DNA from 2 places in the Methylobacterium sp. D53M genome. Region 1 is predicted to be linked to the other one. Evidence: predicted binding sites of a transcription regulator. Region 1 holds the regulator's gene; the other holds the start of a gene.

Region 1 (7,693 bases):
CTCGTCCAGTTCCCGACCGTGATGGGCGGCGTCGTGCCGGTGGTGAACATCCCCGGGATCGAGCCCGGCAAGCTGAAGCTCACCGGCGACGTGCTGGCCGACATCTACGCCGGCAAGATCGCGAAGTGGAGCGATCCGCGCATCGCCAAGCTCAATGACGGGCTGAAGCTGCCCGACGCCAACATCACCCCGGTCTACCGCTCCGACGCGTCGGGCACGACCAACATCTTCACCACCTACCTGTCCCAGGTCTCCGAGCCCTGGAAGAAGGAGTACGGCGCGGCCACGACGATCTCCTGGCCGGTCGGTCAGGGCGGCAAGGGCAACGAGGGCGTGACCGCCACCGTCAAGCAGGTTCCGAACGCAATCGGCTACGTCGAGTCGGCCTACGCCAAGCAGAACAAGCTCTCCTACGCCCTGCTGCAGAACAAGGCCGGCCAGTACCCGCAGCCCGACGACAAGGCGTTCCAGGCCGCGGCGGCGAGCGCCGACTGGAAGGCGACCCCGGGCTTCGGCATCTCGCTGACCAACCAGCCGGGCGAGGCGGCCTGGCCGATCACGGCGGCGACCTTCATCCTGGTCCACAAGGACGCCGCCGACCCGGCCAAGTCCGCCGCCGTGCTCAAGTTCTTCGACTGGGCCTACAAGAACGGCGACACGCTCGCCACCGACCTCGACTACGTCCCGCTGCCGGACAACGTCGTCGAACTGATCCACCAGGAGTGGAGGGACGTGAAGGGCAAGGACGGCAAGCCTGTCCTCAACATGTGAGCGTGGCGGGGAGGGGGTGAGAACCTCCTCCCTCGCTTCCGGGAACGCACCGCGCTACCACGCCCCCCTTCGCAGAGAACCGCGGATGCCCGCTTTGACCGAATCGATCGCCCTCGGCCGAACCCGTTCCGCGACCGCGCGGAAGGCGCCGAGCCGGAGCCTCGACACGCTGTTCCGGACCTGCTCGTACGGCGCGGCCCTGCTGGTGCTGCTCGTGCTCGCCGGCATCCTCGGCTCGATCCTGTACGGCGGCTGGCCCGCCTTCCGCGAGTTCGGCTTCGGCTTCCTGACCTCCAGCGCCTGGAACGTCGGGACCGAGCAGTACGGCGCCCTGGTCGCGGTGATCGGGACCGTCGCCTCCGCCTTCCTGGCCCTGCTGATCGGCGTGCCCGTCTCGCTGGGCATCGCGGTCTACCTCACCCAGCTCTGCCCGGGCTGGGCCCGCAAGCCGGTCGCCATGACGATCGAGCTGCTCGCGGCCGTGCCGAGCATCATCTACGGCATGTGGGGCCTGTTCGTGTTCGCGCCGCTCTTCGCGCGCTACATCCAGATCCCGGTCTCGAACCTCGTGGAGGGCATGCCGATCGTCGGCACGCTGTTCTACGCCCGGGTGCCGTCGGGCGTCGGCGTCTTCACCGCCGGGATCATCCTGGCGATCATGATCGTGCCGTTCATCGCCTCGATCGCCCGGGACATGCTCGACCAGATCCCGACCGTGCTGCGCGAGAGCGCCTACGGCATCGGCTGCACCACCTGGGAGGTCGTGCGCCACGTGCTGGTGCCCCAGGCGGCCGTCTCGATCATCGGCGCGATCATGCTCGGCCTCGGCCGGGCGCTCGGCGAGACGATGGCGGTGACCTTCGTGGTCGGCAACGCCAACCGGCTCTCGGCCTCGATCTTCGACCCGAGCTCGACCATCGCGTCGCGCATCGCCAACGAGTTCAACGAGGCGGACGGCCTCCAGCTGAACGCGCTGATGGCGCTGGGCTGCATCCTGTTCGTGATCACCTTCGTGGTGCTCATCATCGCCCGGCTGCTGACGCGCCGCGTCCAGTCCGCCTGAGGAGCGCGCGCGATGGTTTCCTCCAGCACGATCGCCCCGGCCGCCCAGCGCCGCCCCGGCCGCGTCCGCCAGGGACGCCGCGTCGCCGACCGGACCCTGCGCGTCGCCTGCACCGCCGCGACGGTGGTCGGCGCCCTGGTCCTCGGCTCGATCCTGGTGATGCTGATCGTCCAGGGCGTGCGCGGCTTCACGCCGACCCTGTTCACCAACCCGACCCCGGGCCCGGGCTCCGAGGGCGGCGGCATCGCCAACGCCATCCTGGGCAGCCTCGTTCTGACCGGGATCGGCATCCTCATCGCGACGCCGGTCGGCGTCATGGCCGGGACCTTCCTGGCCGAGTACGGGCGCGGCTCGAAGCTGGCCGCCCTGATCCGCTTCCTCAACGACGTCCTGCTCTCGGCGCCGTCGATCCTGATCGGCCTGTTCGTCTACACGCTGATGGTGCGGCCGATGGGCACCTACTCGGGCTGGGCCGGCGGCGTGGCGCTGGCGATCATCGCCGTGCCGGTGATCGTGCGCACCACCGAGGACATGCTGCGCCTCGTGCCCGGCACCCTGCGGGAGGCCGGCGCGGCGCTCGGCGCGCCGCCCTCGACGGTGATCATGAGCGTGACCTGGCGGGCGGCCTCGGCCGGCATCGTCACCGGCATCATCCTGGCCCTCGCCCGCATCGCCGGCGAGACCGCGCCGCTGCTGTTCACCGCGCTCAACAACAATTCCTGGTTCTCGGCCAACCTGATGGGCGGCGTCGCGAACCTGCCGGTGATGATCTACCAGTTCGCCCTCTCGCCCTACCCGAACTGGCAGGGCCTGGCCTGGGCGGGCGCGCTCCTGATCACCACCACCATCCTGGCGCTGTCGATCATCGCGCGCCTCGTGATCAAGCCGCAGGCCTCGCGCTGAGCCCCCTTTCGAGGACACGACGATGAACGCCGCCTCCGCGATCCCCACGGTCGAGCTGAACCGCAACCGCGCCGAAGAGGGCGGCCCCGTGCGGATCGCCGTCAAGGACCTGAACTTCTACTACGGCAGCTTCCACGGGCTTAAGGACGTCAACCTCAACTTCCACGACCGGCAGGTGACGGCGCTGATCGGCCCTTCCGGCTGCGGCAAGTCCACCCTGCTGCGCTGCTTCAACCGGATCTACAGCCTCTACCCGGAGCAGCGCGCGGAGGGCGAGATCCTGCTCGACGGCGAGAACATCCTCAGCCCCTCCGTCGACCTGAACGAGCTGCGCTCGCGCATCGGCATGGTGTTCCAGAAGCCGACGCCGTTCCCGATGTCGATCTACGACAACGTGGCCTTCGGCCTGCGCCTCTACGAGAAGCTGCCGAAATCCGAGCTCGACGGCCGGATCGAGGAATCCCTGCGCAAGGCCGCCCTCTGGGACGAGGTGAAGGACAAGCTCCGGCAGCCCGGGACCGGCCTGTCGGGCGGCCAGCAGCAGCGCCTGTGCATCGCCCGGACGGTGGCGCAGAAGCCGGAGGTGATCCTGTTCGACGAGCCGACCTCGGCCCTCGACCCGATCTCCACCGGCCGCATCGAGGAGCTGATCGAGCAGCTGCGCGACGAGTTCACCATCGTGATCGTCACGCACAACATGCAGCAGGCGGCGCGCATCTCGCAGTTCACCGCCTTCATGTATCTGGGGCAGCTCGTCGAGTTCGGTCCGACCAACCGGATGTTCATGAACCCGACGGAACGCCGCACGCAGGACTACATCACCGGCCGCTTCGGCTAGTCTGCCGGGCCGCTCCGGTCCCGGGACCGCCGCTCGCGTCTCCGGCGCGCCGGCGGGTCCCGCAAGCCTCCCGGAGGGCCGTCCCCGGGACCCCATCGAAGGATCCGCCATGCCCGGCCATATCGTCACCTCCTACGACACCGACCTGGAGAACCTGCGTCGCTCGATCTCGGAGATGGGCGGCGTCGCCGAGAAGATGACCGCGGAGGCGACCGACGCCCTCGTGCGCCGGGACGACACGCTCGCCCAGGCGGTGATCCTCGCCGACAAGCGCCTCGACGCGCTGCAGCGGGACATCGAGGAGCGCGCCGTGCTGCTGATCGCCCGGCGCCAGCCCCTGGCGATCGACCTGCGCGAGACCATCTCGGCGATCCGCGTCTCCGGCGATCTGGAGCGGATCGGCGACCTCGCCAAGAACGTCGCCAAGCGCGTGGTGGCGATCTCCGACCAGGCGCCGGCCCAGAAGATCGTGCTCGGCGTGCGCCACATGAGCGACCTCGCCGAGGGTCAGCTGAAGGACGTGCTCGACGCCTACGGGAGCCGCGACGTCCAGGCGGCCCACGACGTCTGGGAGCGCGACGGCGAGATCGACGCCCTGTACAATTCCCTGTTCCGCGAGCTCCTGACCTACATGATGGAGGATCCGCGCAACATCTCGTTCTGCACGCATCTCCTGTTCTGCGCGAAGAACGTAGAGCGCATCGGTGACCACACCACCAACATCGCCGAGACGATCCACTACCTCGCCACGGGCGAGACGCTGGCGGGTGACCGGCCGAAGAACGACGCGTCGAACTACGCGACCGTGGACGGCGTGCAGGCGCCGTGAGGCGCCGACCCCGGCGCCTTCCTGTGGGCGCGGCCGGGGTCACTCTCCGTGCGGGTTGAGGCGGGGCGGCGCCTCCTGCACCATCCGGGGACCGCCCGCAGAACGAGTCTTCGAACGTGAGCATGCAAGTCCTGATCGTCGAGGACGAGGAGGCCCTGAGCACGCTGCTCCGCTACAACCTGGAGGCCGAGGGCTTCCTGGTGGATTCGGCGGCGCGCGGCGACGACGCCGAGCTGCTCCTGGCGGAGCGGATCCCGGACCTCGTCCTGCTCGACTGGATGCTGCCCGGCCTCTCGGGGATCGAGCTGTGCCGCCGGATCCGGGCGCGCCGGGAGACCGAGCGCCTGCCGGTGATCATGCTCACCGCCCGGGGCGAGGAGGGCGACCGCGTCCGCGGTCTCGGCACGGGCGCCGACGACTACATCGTCAAGCCGTTCTCGGTCCCGGAGCTGCTCGCCCGGATCCGCGCGCTCCTGCGCCGGGCCAAGCCAGCCCACGTCTCGGACCGGCTGGCGGCCGGCGACCTGGAACTCGACCGCACCGGCCACCGCGTCCGCCGCGGCGGCGAGGAGCTGCATCTGGGCCCCACGGAGTTCCGGCTCCTGGAATTCCTGATGCTGGCGCCGGGCCGGGTCTTCTCCCGCGAGCAGCTCCTCGACGGGGTGTGGGGCCACGACGTCTACATCGACGAGCGCACCGTCGACGTCCATGTCGGGCGGCTGCGCAAGGCGCTGAACGGCCCGCGCCAGACCGACCCGATCCGCACGGTCCGCGGCTCCGGCTACGCCTTCGACGAGACCTTCTCGCTGGAGGCCTGAGGCGGCCTCACGGGCCGTCCGGATAGGACTTCGCTCCGGCGCACCGTCATCGCGAGCGCAGCGAAGCGACCCAGGGCGGCGGGACGCCGGTGCGCGCGGCGCTGCTGGGTTGCTTCGCTCCGCTCGCAAAGACGCTGGGACGGGCCCGCGAAGATTCGCGCGTCCCGGCCTCCAGGGACTCAGCGCGCCAGCGCCGCGCTCCGGCCCGAGGCGGCCGGCACCGCCTCCAGCGCCGCCAGGACCGTCCCCTCGGTGAGGATCTGCGGCAGCACCTGGGGCTCCCCCGTCCCGGTATAGAGCAGGTAGAGCGGGACGCCGCTGCGCCCGTGCTTCTCCAGGAGGCGGGTGATCTCGGGGTTCTGGTTGGTCCAGTCGCCCTTCATGTAGGTCACGCCGCGCTCGGCCATCGCGGCCCGCACGGCCTTCGTGTTGAGCGAGGTCGCCTCGTTGACCGCGCAGGTGATGCACCACGCGGCGGTCATGTCCACGAAGACGGGGCGGTGCGCGTCGACCAGGGCGTCGAGGCGCGCCTGCGTGAACGGCTCGATCCCGTCGGCGGCGGCCTGCGCGGCCGGCGCGGCGCGGTCCCGGGGCAGGGTGACGGCGAGGGCCCCGACGGCGATCAGCGCCAGCGCCGCGGCGGCCTGCGCGACCCGGCCGGCCCGCGGCGGGGCGGCGCGGCCGTGCTCCCAGGCCCAGGCGGCGAAGCCCACGAGGACGAGGCCGATCAGCGCCGCCAGCAGCCCGCGCGGGTCGACCTGCTGCGCCAGCACCCAGATCAGCCACGCCACGGTGGCGTAGACCGGGAAGGCCAGCACCTGCTTGAGGGTCTCCATCCAGGCGCCCGGCCGCGGCAGCGCCCGCAGGGCCGGCGGCCAGAGGGTCAGGAGCAGGAAGGGCAGGGCGAGGCCGAGGCCGAGGCTCGCGAAGACGGCGAGCGCCACGCCGGCGCTCTGGGTCAGCGCGAAGCCCACCGCCGAGCCCATGAACGGCGCCGTGCAGGGCGTCGCCACCAGGGTCGCGAGCACACCGGTGAAGAACGAGCCGCTCAGGCCGCCGCGCCGGGTGAGGCCGTCGCCGAGGCCGGCGAGCCGGCCGCCGACATGGACCGCGCCCGAGAGGCTCAGGCCCATCGCGAACAGCAGGTAGGCGAGCCCCGCCACGATGGCGGGCGACTGGAGCTGGAACCCCCAGCCGATCGCGGCCCCGCCGCTCTTCAGGCCGATCAGCGCGGCGGCGAGCGCCAGGAAGCTCGCCAGGACGCCGGCCGTGTAGGCGAGGCCGTGGAGCCGCAGCCGGGCCGGCCCCTCGCCCGCGTGCCGCACGAGGCTCAGCACCTTGATCGACAGGACCGGGAAGACGCAGGGCATCAGGTTGAGGATCAGGCCGCCGAGGAAGGCGAAGGCCGCGGCGGTCGCCAGCGTCAGCGCGTCGAAGTCGGCGGCGGCCGGCGCGGTCGCGGGCGGCGCGGTCGCGGCCGGCGCCGCGGCGGCCGGGAGGACCGGCTCGTCGCCGTACGCGAAGGCGAGCCGGTGGGTCCCGGCGGCGTCGACCGCCTCGACCGTCAGGACGCCGGGCAGCGCGGCGGGCACCGGGTCGGTCGGGCTGCTCCGGGCGAGAGTCAGGTGCAGGCCGGTCCCGTCGACGCTCATCACCTGCGCGGCGGCGTTGTCGATCGCCGTCTCGGCGTAGGGGAAGTACGCGGCGTTCCGGACCGCCTCGGGCTTGAGGCCGGCCGCGGCGAAATCGAGGCGCAGGGTGTCGCCCTGGCTCGACAGGCTCAGGGGCCAGAGCGCCGGCACGGGGAGCGCAGCGCGGGCGCGCGCGAACAGCGCGGCGTTGGCCGGGTCCGGCTCGGCCTTGCCGACCGGCAGGGTCAGGGCGAGATCGGCCGAGCCGGGCACGCACTCGGTCTCGCAGACGAGGTACGTCAGCTTGGCCTGGATCCGCACCGGGTCGGCCGGGTCGAGGCTCGGCGGCGGCGTCACCGGGACGAGGAGCGTGACCTCACCCTCGTAGCCGTAGTTCATGAGGGTCGCGATCGGGATTCGCTCCGGCGCCGGCCACCGGATCGCGCCGGCGCTGAAGCCGGCCGGCAGGGTCCAGGTCACCTCCGGGGGCAGACCGGAATCGCCCGGGTTGCGCCAGTAGACGTGCCAGCCGGGCTTGACCTGCATCCGCACCGCCAGCGTGAAGGGCTGCGCGCCGGCGACCGCGGCGGGCTCGGCCACGAGGCTCGCGCGCACGAGGTCCGCGGGCGTGCGGAACCCCTGTGCCGCGGCGGCCGAGAGGCCCGCGGCGACGGCCAGGATCAGGAGGGCGAGGCGGCGGATCATGCTGTCCCTTCGCGCGCGGGGCGGTCGCGGTTTCACGCGCGGCGTGTCGGGCTCGGCGCGGGCGTTTCCATGGCGTCCGGTCTTACCATGGCGTCGGGTCTTACCACGGACCGCGTTCGGGATCCCTGCGGCCGG
Region 2 (7,693 bases), on a different contig from region 1:
GCGCGCCGAGGACATCCTGGCCCGGACCCGGGCCGTCCGGGCCGCCAAGGGCCTCGGCCCGGCGGCGACGCCGCAGAACGAGGGCTCCCGGCGGCTCCTCGCGGCCGCCGCCGCGGGGCCGCGCCACGACAAGCGCCTGTTCACCGCCATCGCGGCCGAGACCGGGGCGGCGGGCAACTCGACCGCCCTGGTCGGCACCCCCGAGCAGGTCGCCGACGCCCTGCTCGACTATCACGACCTGGGCGTGCGGACCTTCCTGATCCGCGGCTTCGACCCGCTGGAGGACGCGCTCCAGTACGGCCGGGCGCTGCTGCCCGCCGTCCGGGCCGCCCTCGGGCGCCGCGACGCCGCCGAGGCCGCCTGATGCGCGCCGTCATCCTCGCCCTGCTGGCGCTCCTGGCGGTCCGGCCGGCGCACGCGCAGGAGGTTCTGCGGGTCGGCGACCAGCGCGGCAACGCCCGCGCGCTGATGGAGGCGGCCGGCGTGCTCGACGGGCTGCCCTACCGGCTCGACTGGAGTGAGTTCCCGGCGGCCGCGCCCCTGCTCGAGGCGCTGAACGCCGGCGCGATCGACGCGGGCGGCGTCGGCGACGCGCCCTTCACCTTCGCGGCGGCCGCCGGGGTGCCGGTGAAGGCGTTCCTGGCCTTCCGCAACCGGCAGGACGGGCTGGCGATCCTGGTGCTCAAGGAATCGCCCCTCCGCACCGTGGCGGACCTGAAGGGCAAGCGCGTCGCGACGAACCGCGGCTCGATCGGCCATCAGGTGGTCCTGGCGGCGCTGGAGGAGGCGGGCCTGCCCGCCGACAGCGTGACCTTCAGCTTCCTGACGCCGGCCGACGCCAAGATCGCGCTGGCCTCCGGGGCGGTCGACGCCTGGGCGACCTGGGAGCCCTACACCTCCACGGCGGAGCTCGCCGGCCTCGTCCGGGTGATCCGCGACGGCAACGGCATCACCCCGGGCCTGACCTTCGCGGTGGCGAGCGACGACGCGATCCGGACCAAGCGGGCGCTGCTCGCCGATTTCGGCGCGCGCCTCGCCCGCGCCCGGGCCTGGGCCCTGAAGGATCCGGCGCCCTACGCGTCCGTCTGGTCGAAGCTCATCGGCCTGCCGGAGGCGGTGCCGCTGCGCTGGTTCGGCCGCGCCGCCTACCGGGCCGTCCCGATCGACGCGTCCGTGATCGCCGACGAGCAGCGCAACATCGATCTCTACGTCCGCGCCGGGCTGATCCCGAAGGCCCGCGCGCCGCGGGCCGAGGCGATCCTCGACACGAACGTCTCGCAAACCGCCGCCGCCGTGCAATGATGGCGCGGGAGGACCCGACATGCACGACCACGGCGACGACCACGGCCACAGCCACGATCATGGCCACGCCCACGATCACGGGGCGTCCGAGCGCTGGAAGCACGACGGCGTTCGGGTGATCCCCGGCGACCGGCTCGACGCCAACACCGCGCAGACGCCCGGCATGTACCGGCAGGCCGCGATCAACGCCGCCCGGGTCGGCGCCCAGAAGATCTGGGCCGGCACGGTGGCGATCCAGCCCGACGCCAAGACCGGCGTGCACCATCACGGCGCATTGGAGAGCGTGATCTACGTGGTCTCGGGCCGCGCCCGGATGCGCTGGGGCGACCGGCTCGAATACGTCGCCGAGGCCGGGCCGGGCGACTTCATCTTCGTGCCGCCCTTCGTGCCGCACCAGGAGATCAACGCCTCGACCGACGAGCCGCTGCACTGCGTGCTGGTGCGCTCCGACAACGAGGCGGTGGTGGTCAACCTGCCCGACGTCGAGGCCGCCGAGGCGCCCGAGACGGTGTACTGGGTCGACCCGATCCACAAGCATCCGTGAGAGACCGGAGACGGCAGCGATGAGCCGGGACCGCCAGCTGCATCTCGGCGCCTTCATGCGCCCGGTCGGCATCCACACCGCGTGGTGGCGCTATCCGGGCGGCTATCCGGACGCGAACTTCAACTTCGAGCACCTAGCGCACTTCGCCCGGCGGCTGGAGGCCGCGAAGTTCGACGCGTTCTTCATGGCCGACCACCTCGCGGTGATGAACATGCCGGTGGCGGCGCTCCGCCGCTCGGCCACCGTGACGTCGTTCGACCCGCTGACCCTGCTGCCGGCGCTCGCCGTGCTCACCGATCGGATCGGCCTGATCGCCACCGCGTCGACAACCTACAACGAGCCCTACCACGTCGCCCGCAAGTTCGCCTCGCTCGACCATATCTCGAAGGGGCGGGCCGGCTGGAACCTCGTCACCTCCGGCAACCCGGACGAGGCCCTGAACTTCGGCCGCGACGCGCATCTGGAGCACGCCACCCGCTACGCCCGGGCGCGCGAGTTCTTCGACGTAGTGACCGGCCTGTGGGATTCCTTCGCCGACGACGCCTTCACGATGGATCCGGCGAGCGGCCTGTTCTTCGACCCGGCGAAGATGCGCGTCCTCGACCACCGCGGCGACTTCCTGAAGGTGAAGGGCCCGCTCAACGTCGCCCGGCCGGTGCAGGGCTGGCCGGTGATCGTCCAGGCCGGCGCCTCCGAGGCCGGCAAGCAGATCGCCGCCGAGACCGCCGAGATGGTGTTCGGCGCGGCCTCGACCCTGGAGGCGGCGCGTGCCTTCTACGCCGACGTGAAGGGCCGGATGCCGGCGGCGGGGCGCGACCCGGACCAGCTCAAGATCCTGCCCGGCTGCTTCATCGTCCTGGGCGAGACGGAGGACGAGGCGCAGGCCAAGAAGGCGCGCCTCGACGACCTCGTCCATCCCGACAGCGGCCTCGCCAACCTCTCGGTCCGCCTCGGCGTCGACGCGACCGGCTTCGCCCTCGACGCGCCGCTCCCGGAGCTCCCCGAGAGCAACGCCAGCAAGAGCGGGCAGGCCCAGATCGTGGACTACGCCCGGCGCACCGGCGCGACCGTGCGGGAACTCGCCCGCAAGGTCGGCGGCTACGGCGGCCTGCAGATGGTCGGCACGCCCGCGCAGGTGGCCGACCGGATGGAGGAGTGGCTGGAGACCCGCGCCTGCGACGGCTTCAACGTGATGTTCCCGTTCGTGCCCGAGGGTCTCGACGACGTGGTCGACCGGCTGGTGCCGGAGCTGCAGCGGCGCGGGCTGTTCCGCCGGGACTACGCGGGGACGACGCTGCGCGACCATCTCGGCCTCGCGCGGCCGGCCAACCGCTTCTTCCCGCCCGACGCCCCGCCCGACGCCCCGGCTCGGCCAGGGGGCTGATCGACCCGCCGCGCGGGCCGGCGCGGTCCCGCGCCGTCGGGGTGCGTGGCGGATCATGCGAACGGCGCGAACCTCCGGTCGTGTCGCGCGGTTATTCTCGGATCGTCGCGCGCCGATGGGAGGGGATCGTGCCCGAGGCTGTTCCGCCCCTGTCCGGGTGCCGCGTCCTCGTCGTCGAGGACGAGTATCTCATCGCCAGCGAGGTCAAGCGCTGGTTGCACAGCGCCGGGGCCGAGGTGATCGGCCCGGTCCCGCGCGCGGATCTCGCCCTGGACCTGATCGCCGAGCAGACGCCCCACGCCGCGGTGCTCGACGTGAATCTGGGCGACGGGAACAGCGTCTATCCGGTCGCTGAGCGTCTCGGCGTCCTCGGCGTGCCGTACCTGTTCGCCACCGGCGACGTGCGGGTCACCGGCGCCACGGCCGAGGCGAGCCGGCCCATCTTGGAGAAGCCCTTCGTGGCGGCGGAGCTGGTCCGGGCCGTGACCAGGCTCGTCGCGGCCGCCTGAGGCCGCCGCGCCGCCTCAGAGGGGGCCCGGCCCGGGATGCGGGCCCATGCGCCGGCGGTCGTGCTCGATGGCGAAGACGTGGGCGTAGAGATTCGCGACCCAGCCCCGCCCCTCGACCGTGAGGTCGAGGAACCGGATCGCGTCCCCGATCACGGGCTCGATCTTGCCCCAGAAGAACGACGGGTAGCGCTCCGCGAGGTCGGCCGGGCTGTCGTAGCCGAGTTCCGCGTTGACGCCGATCTCGGCGAATTCGTGGAACAGGGCGTTCAATTTGCGCGGGTAGAGCGGGTCGCCGAGCTGACCGATCAGGTCGGCCGCCCGCAGCAGGCCGGCCTCGGTCCCGGTCTCGCGATGGGAATCGTCCTCGGGGACCGGGAAGCGGGTCAGCTCGATCGCCCGGATGACCCGGGACGCGTCGACGAGATCGTGCGTGCCGAAGCGCTCCTGCACGGCCAGCTTCGAGCGCTCCACGTGGTAGGGTGCCAGCGCCGCGTCAGAGGCGCCCCGGGGCAGGCTGACGGTCGTGCCCTGCGCGTCGATGACGAAGGCCTGCAGCCGGTCTCCGGCGCAGACGCCGCGCACGTAGCCGATGTCGTGGTAGAGGGCGGCCAGGATCATGTGCAGCCAGTCCTCGGGCGTGATGCCCTGCTGCAGGAAGCGGCCGCGGAGGATGTCCTGGGCGACCAGGGTGACGAGGGCCGTGTGGTCGCCGTCATGGTAGAGGGCGTCGCTCCCGACGATCCGCTCGATCGTCAGGCGCGCCGCGGCCTCGATGATCTCGGCGTAGCGCGGCTCCCGGCTGCCGAAGGTCCGCTGGTAGGTCAGGGCCAGGTGCTCGCCGAGGGCGTCGGCGAGCATCTTGGTCGCGTCGAACATGGGATCCTCGCCGTCAGCTGCGTCGGGCGGCGCCGCGCCCGGCCGGGTCGATGGAGATCACGCGGATCGCCCCCCGCGATCGACGAGCCGCTCCTCGAGATAGGCCGCCGCGTCCGCGTAGAGTTCGTAGCGGCGCAGCAGCACCGCCCGCTTCTCGGCCTTCGTCGCCGCGTCGAGCTTGGCGCGGGCCCTGTCGGCGCGGGCGCGCAGCTTCCCGGCGAGCTTCTCGAAGGCGGCATCGATGCGCGCGCCGACCTTCTCGCCCTCGGCGCGCGCCGGATCGGGGTCGTCCTGCCGGCGCTTCGGCGCGGCCCTCTTCGCTTCTCCAGCCATGACGCATCTCCGGTCGCCCCGATCGGTGGCGGAACCGTATGACGGAACGATCACGGGCGCGACATGGGATCGGCCGCCGCGGGCGCGGCGCTTTCTCAGGCGTGTCACGGAACGCTGCTCTAGCTCGACCCCGCGACGCGCAGGAGAACCGGCGATGCGGCCCGACGACAGCTCTGCCCCGGATGCCACCTTGAACGCCAACTCGGATGCCACCCTGGAGGCGATCCGGCGTGACCTCGCCGACAGCTACGACGAGGAGCTGGAACTCGGGCTCGAGGAGGATCGCCTCGACCGGCTCGCGGCCGAGCTCGGCGGCGCGCCGCCCGATCATCTCGACCGCAAGGTCTATTTCCGCGCGCTGCTCCGGCTCCAGCACGAGCTGGTCCGGCTCCAGGACTGGGTGCAGGACCGGAAACTGCGCGTGGTCGTGCTGTTCGAGGGCCGCGACTCGGCCGGCAAGGGCGGCGTGATCAAGCGGATCACCCAGCGCCTCAATCCCCGCGTCTGCCGCGTCGCCGCCTTGCCCGCCCCGAGCGAGCGCGAGCGGACGCAATGGTATTTCCAGCGCTACGTCTCCCATCTGCCCGCCGGCGGCGAGATCGTGCTGTTCGACCGATCCTGGTACAACCGCGCCGGCGTCGAGCGGGTCATGGGCTTCTGCACCGAGGCGGAGGTCGAGGAGTTCTTCCGGTCGGTCCCCGAGTTCGAGCGCATGCTGGTGCGCTCCGGCATCGTCCTGGTAAAATACTGGTTCTCGATCACCGATGCCGAGCAGGAATTCCGCTTCCGGATGCGGATCCACGATCCGCTCAAGCAATGGAAGCTGTCGCCCATGGACGTCGAGTCGCGGCGCCGCTGGGAGGACTACACCCGGGCCAAGGAGGACATGCTGGCGCGGACCCATATCCCCGAGGCGCCCTGGTGGGTGGTCGAGGCGGTCGACAAGCGACGGGCCCGCCTGAACTGTATCAGCCACCTGCTCGACCAGATCCCCTACGGCAGCGTGGAGCACCCGGCGGTCCATCTGCCCGAGCGCCTGCGGCACGCGGACTACGTGCGCGGCCCGGTCCCCGCCGCGATGATCGTTCCGGCCGCGTACTGATCGCGGCGCGGTGACGGCGCGGGAGTCGTGATCCTGTCGCGGTGGCGCGGCTATAGCGCCGCCATGGCGAAGCGCCCCATGACTCTCGACCTGTTCACGACCCTGGATATCGTCGATGACGACGTCTCGGCCGTCGTCGACGCCTATCTGGCCGATCCCACGCCCGGTTCGGTGGCGTTCGGGGACGGCTTCCGCATCGACCCCGCGGCCGCGGTGGCCTCGCATCCCTTCGCCCGGACGCTGATCGATCAGCCCTGGGCCGATGCCGGGCTGCGCCGGGCCGCCATCCGCGCCGCCATCCTGCTGGCGGAGCCGGAGCGGGTCTGACCGGATCGGCCACCTTTCGCGCGACGGTCGCGCGATATTCGTGGGGCTGGCATGCGGCTGTCATCGCGCTGGCATACCGCTGTCATGCGGCCGTCATGGGCGGGATGGCAGGTCGCCGCCACGGCGAACCTCCCGACCCTATGCCGCCACTCCGCCCGCCCGGTCCTGCCGTGGCGGGCTTTTGTATGCCCGCGGCTCGGCCATCGCGACGACGCGCGTCGGATCCTACGCCTAAAACGGTAGGTGTGCCGACCTCCGACCACACGACGCCCGGTTGTAATCTGGGGCGGAGACGGCGCGGATGAACGGCGCGCCTTCACGGTGAACGATCGGTTTACCCAAACCGCACAATTGCGCCGACCGCTCCGATCCGGGCGCGATCGGCGGGCGTTCTACGGGCAGGTCCACCGGAGACGTGCTGACATGCTGATCCTCAACCCGATGACCGGCCAGATGGTCGAGGTGCGCGTGCCCCGGCCGAAGCCGAAGGCCGCCTGAGCGCGCCAGCTCTCCGTCCGCTTCCCCGCACGCCCGCGGCCCAGGCGGCGTGCCCCTCCAGCCCCGCACGACCCATGCTGCCGACCGATCTCGACCGACCCGCCGAACTGACCCTCTGGCCGGGCTACGCGCCGGCCCGGGTGGCCGTGTCGCACAGTTTCCCGACGCTGCGGGCCGCCCTCGCCGCCGCGGTCGCGGCGATCGATGCCGAGGATGCCAATCCCTGGATCATCACCGAGGGCGGCGACATCCTCGCTCCGGGATGGATCCGCGCGAACACCGCGGGCGCCGTCCTGCAGTAGCCGGACGTCAGCCGGCGAGCTGGTCCGCGCCGCGGTTGCGCCACCGGTACTCGCTCGGCGAGATCCCGTAGCTGTCCTTGAAGCGGCGGCTGAAATGGCTCTGGGTGCAGAAGCCGCAGCTGTAGGCCAGCTCTCCGACGGCCAGATGGGCGAAGCCGGGATCGGCGAGACGCTGCGCGGCGGTCTCCAGCCGCCGCCGCCAGATCCAGTCGGCGATGTTGCGATCCTGCTCGCGGAACAGGGCCTGGAGGTGGCGCAGCGACACGCCGACGGCCGCCGCGAGCCGGGCGGGGTCGAGGTTCAGGTCGCCGAGATGGGCCTCGATGTGGGCCAGCGCGCGCTGGAAGATCAGGACGCCCTGGATGTTCTTGGGGGTCTCGTGCGCGAGGCGTTCCGCGATGCTCGCGACGATGAGATCGACGCCGACCGACGCCATGCGGTTCGACATGTCCGGCGTCAGGCGCTCCGCGTTGCGGACCAGTTCCTGGAAAAAGGTCGTCACCATCGACGTGCCGA

The links. Region 1 encodes PhoB, which activates phosphate uptake and scavenging genes when phosphate is short. Its sites were predicted from a motif close to TGTCATNNANCTGTCAT; they were not measured.
Region 2: a site for PhoB is predicted at 4,987-5,003, ahead of ppk2 (polyphosphate kinase 2). Genes of this name have one in related genera too.

What each region holds. Positions count from the first base shown of each region.
Region 1 is NZ_JBKFAL010000010.1:116,822-124,514, reverse strand. It holds gene pstS (phosphate ABC transporter substrate-binding protein PstS) at 1-771, shown strand, start outside; gene pstC (phosphate ABC transporter permease subunit PstC) at 857-1,834, shown strand; gene pstA (phosphate ABC transporter permease PstA) at 1,847-2,737, shown strand; gene pstB (phosphate ABC transporter ATP-binding protein PstB) at 2,760-3,575, shown strand; gene phoU (phosphate signaling complex protein PhoU) at 3,685-4,404, shown strand; gene phoB (phosphate regulon transcriptional regulator PhoB) at 4,527-5,222, shown strand; gene ACLBYG_RS16280 (protein-disulfide reductase DsbD family protein) at 5,402-7,558, opposite strand.
Region 2 is NZ_JBKFAL010000002.1:63,805-71,497, forward strand. It holds gene ACLBYG_RS04420 (LLM class flavin-dependent oxidoreductase) at 1-364, shown strand, start outside; gene ACLBYG_RS04425 (ABC transporter substrate-binding protein) at 364-1,302, shown strand; gene ACLBYG_RS04430 (cupin domain-containing protein) at 1,322-1,846, shown strand; gene ACLBYG_RS04435 (LLM class flavin-dependent oxidoreductase) at 1,866-3,230, shown strand; gene ACLBYG_RS04440 (response regulator) at 3,359-3,739, shown strand; gene ACLBYG_RS04445 (hypothetical protein) at 3,755-4,615, opposite strand; gene ACLBYG_RS04450 (hypothetical protein) at 4,673-4,948, opposite strand; gene ppk2 (polyphosphate kinase 2) at 5,103-6,050, shown strand; gene ACLBYG_RS04460 (hypothetical protein) at 6,129-6,377, shown strand; gene ACLBYG_RS04465 (hypothetical protein) at 6,729-6,875, shown strand; gene ACLBYG_RS04470 (hypothetical protein) at 6,950-7,177, shown strand; gene ACLBYG_RS04475 (helix-turn-helix domain-containing protein) at 7,185-7,693, opposite strand, start outside.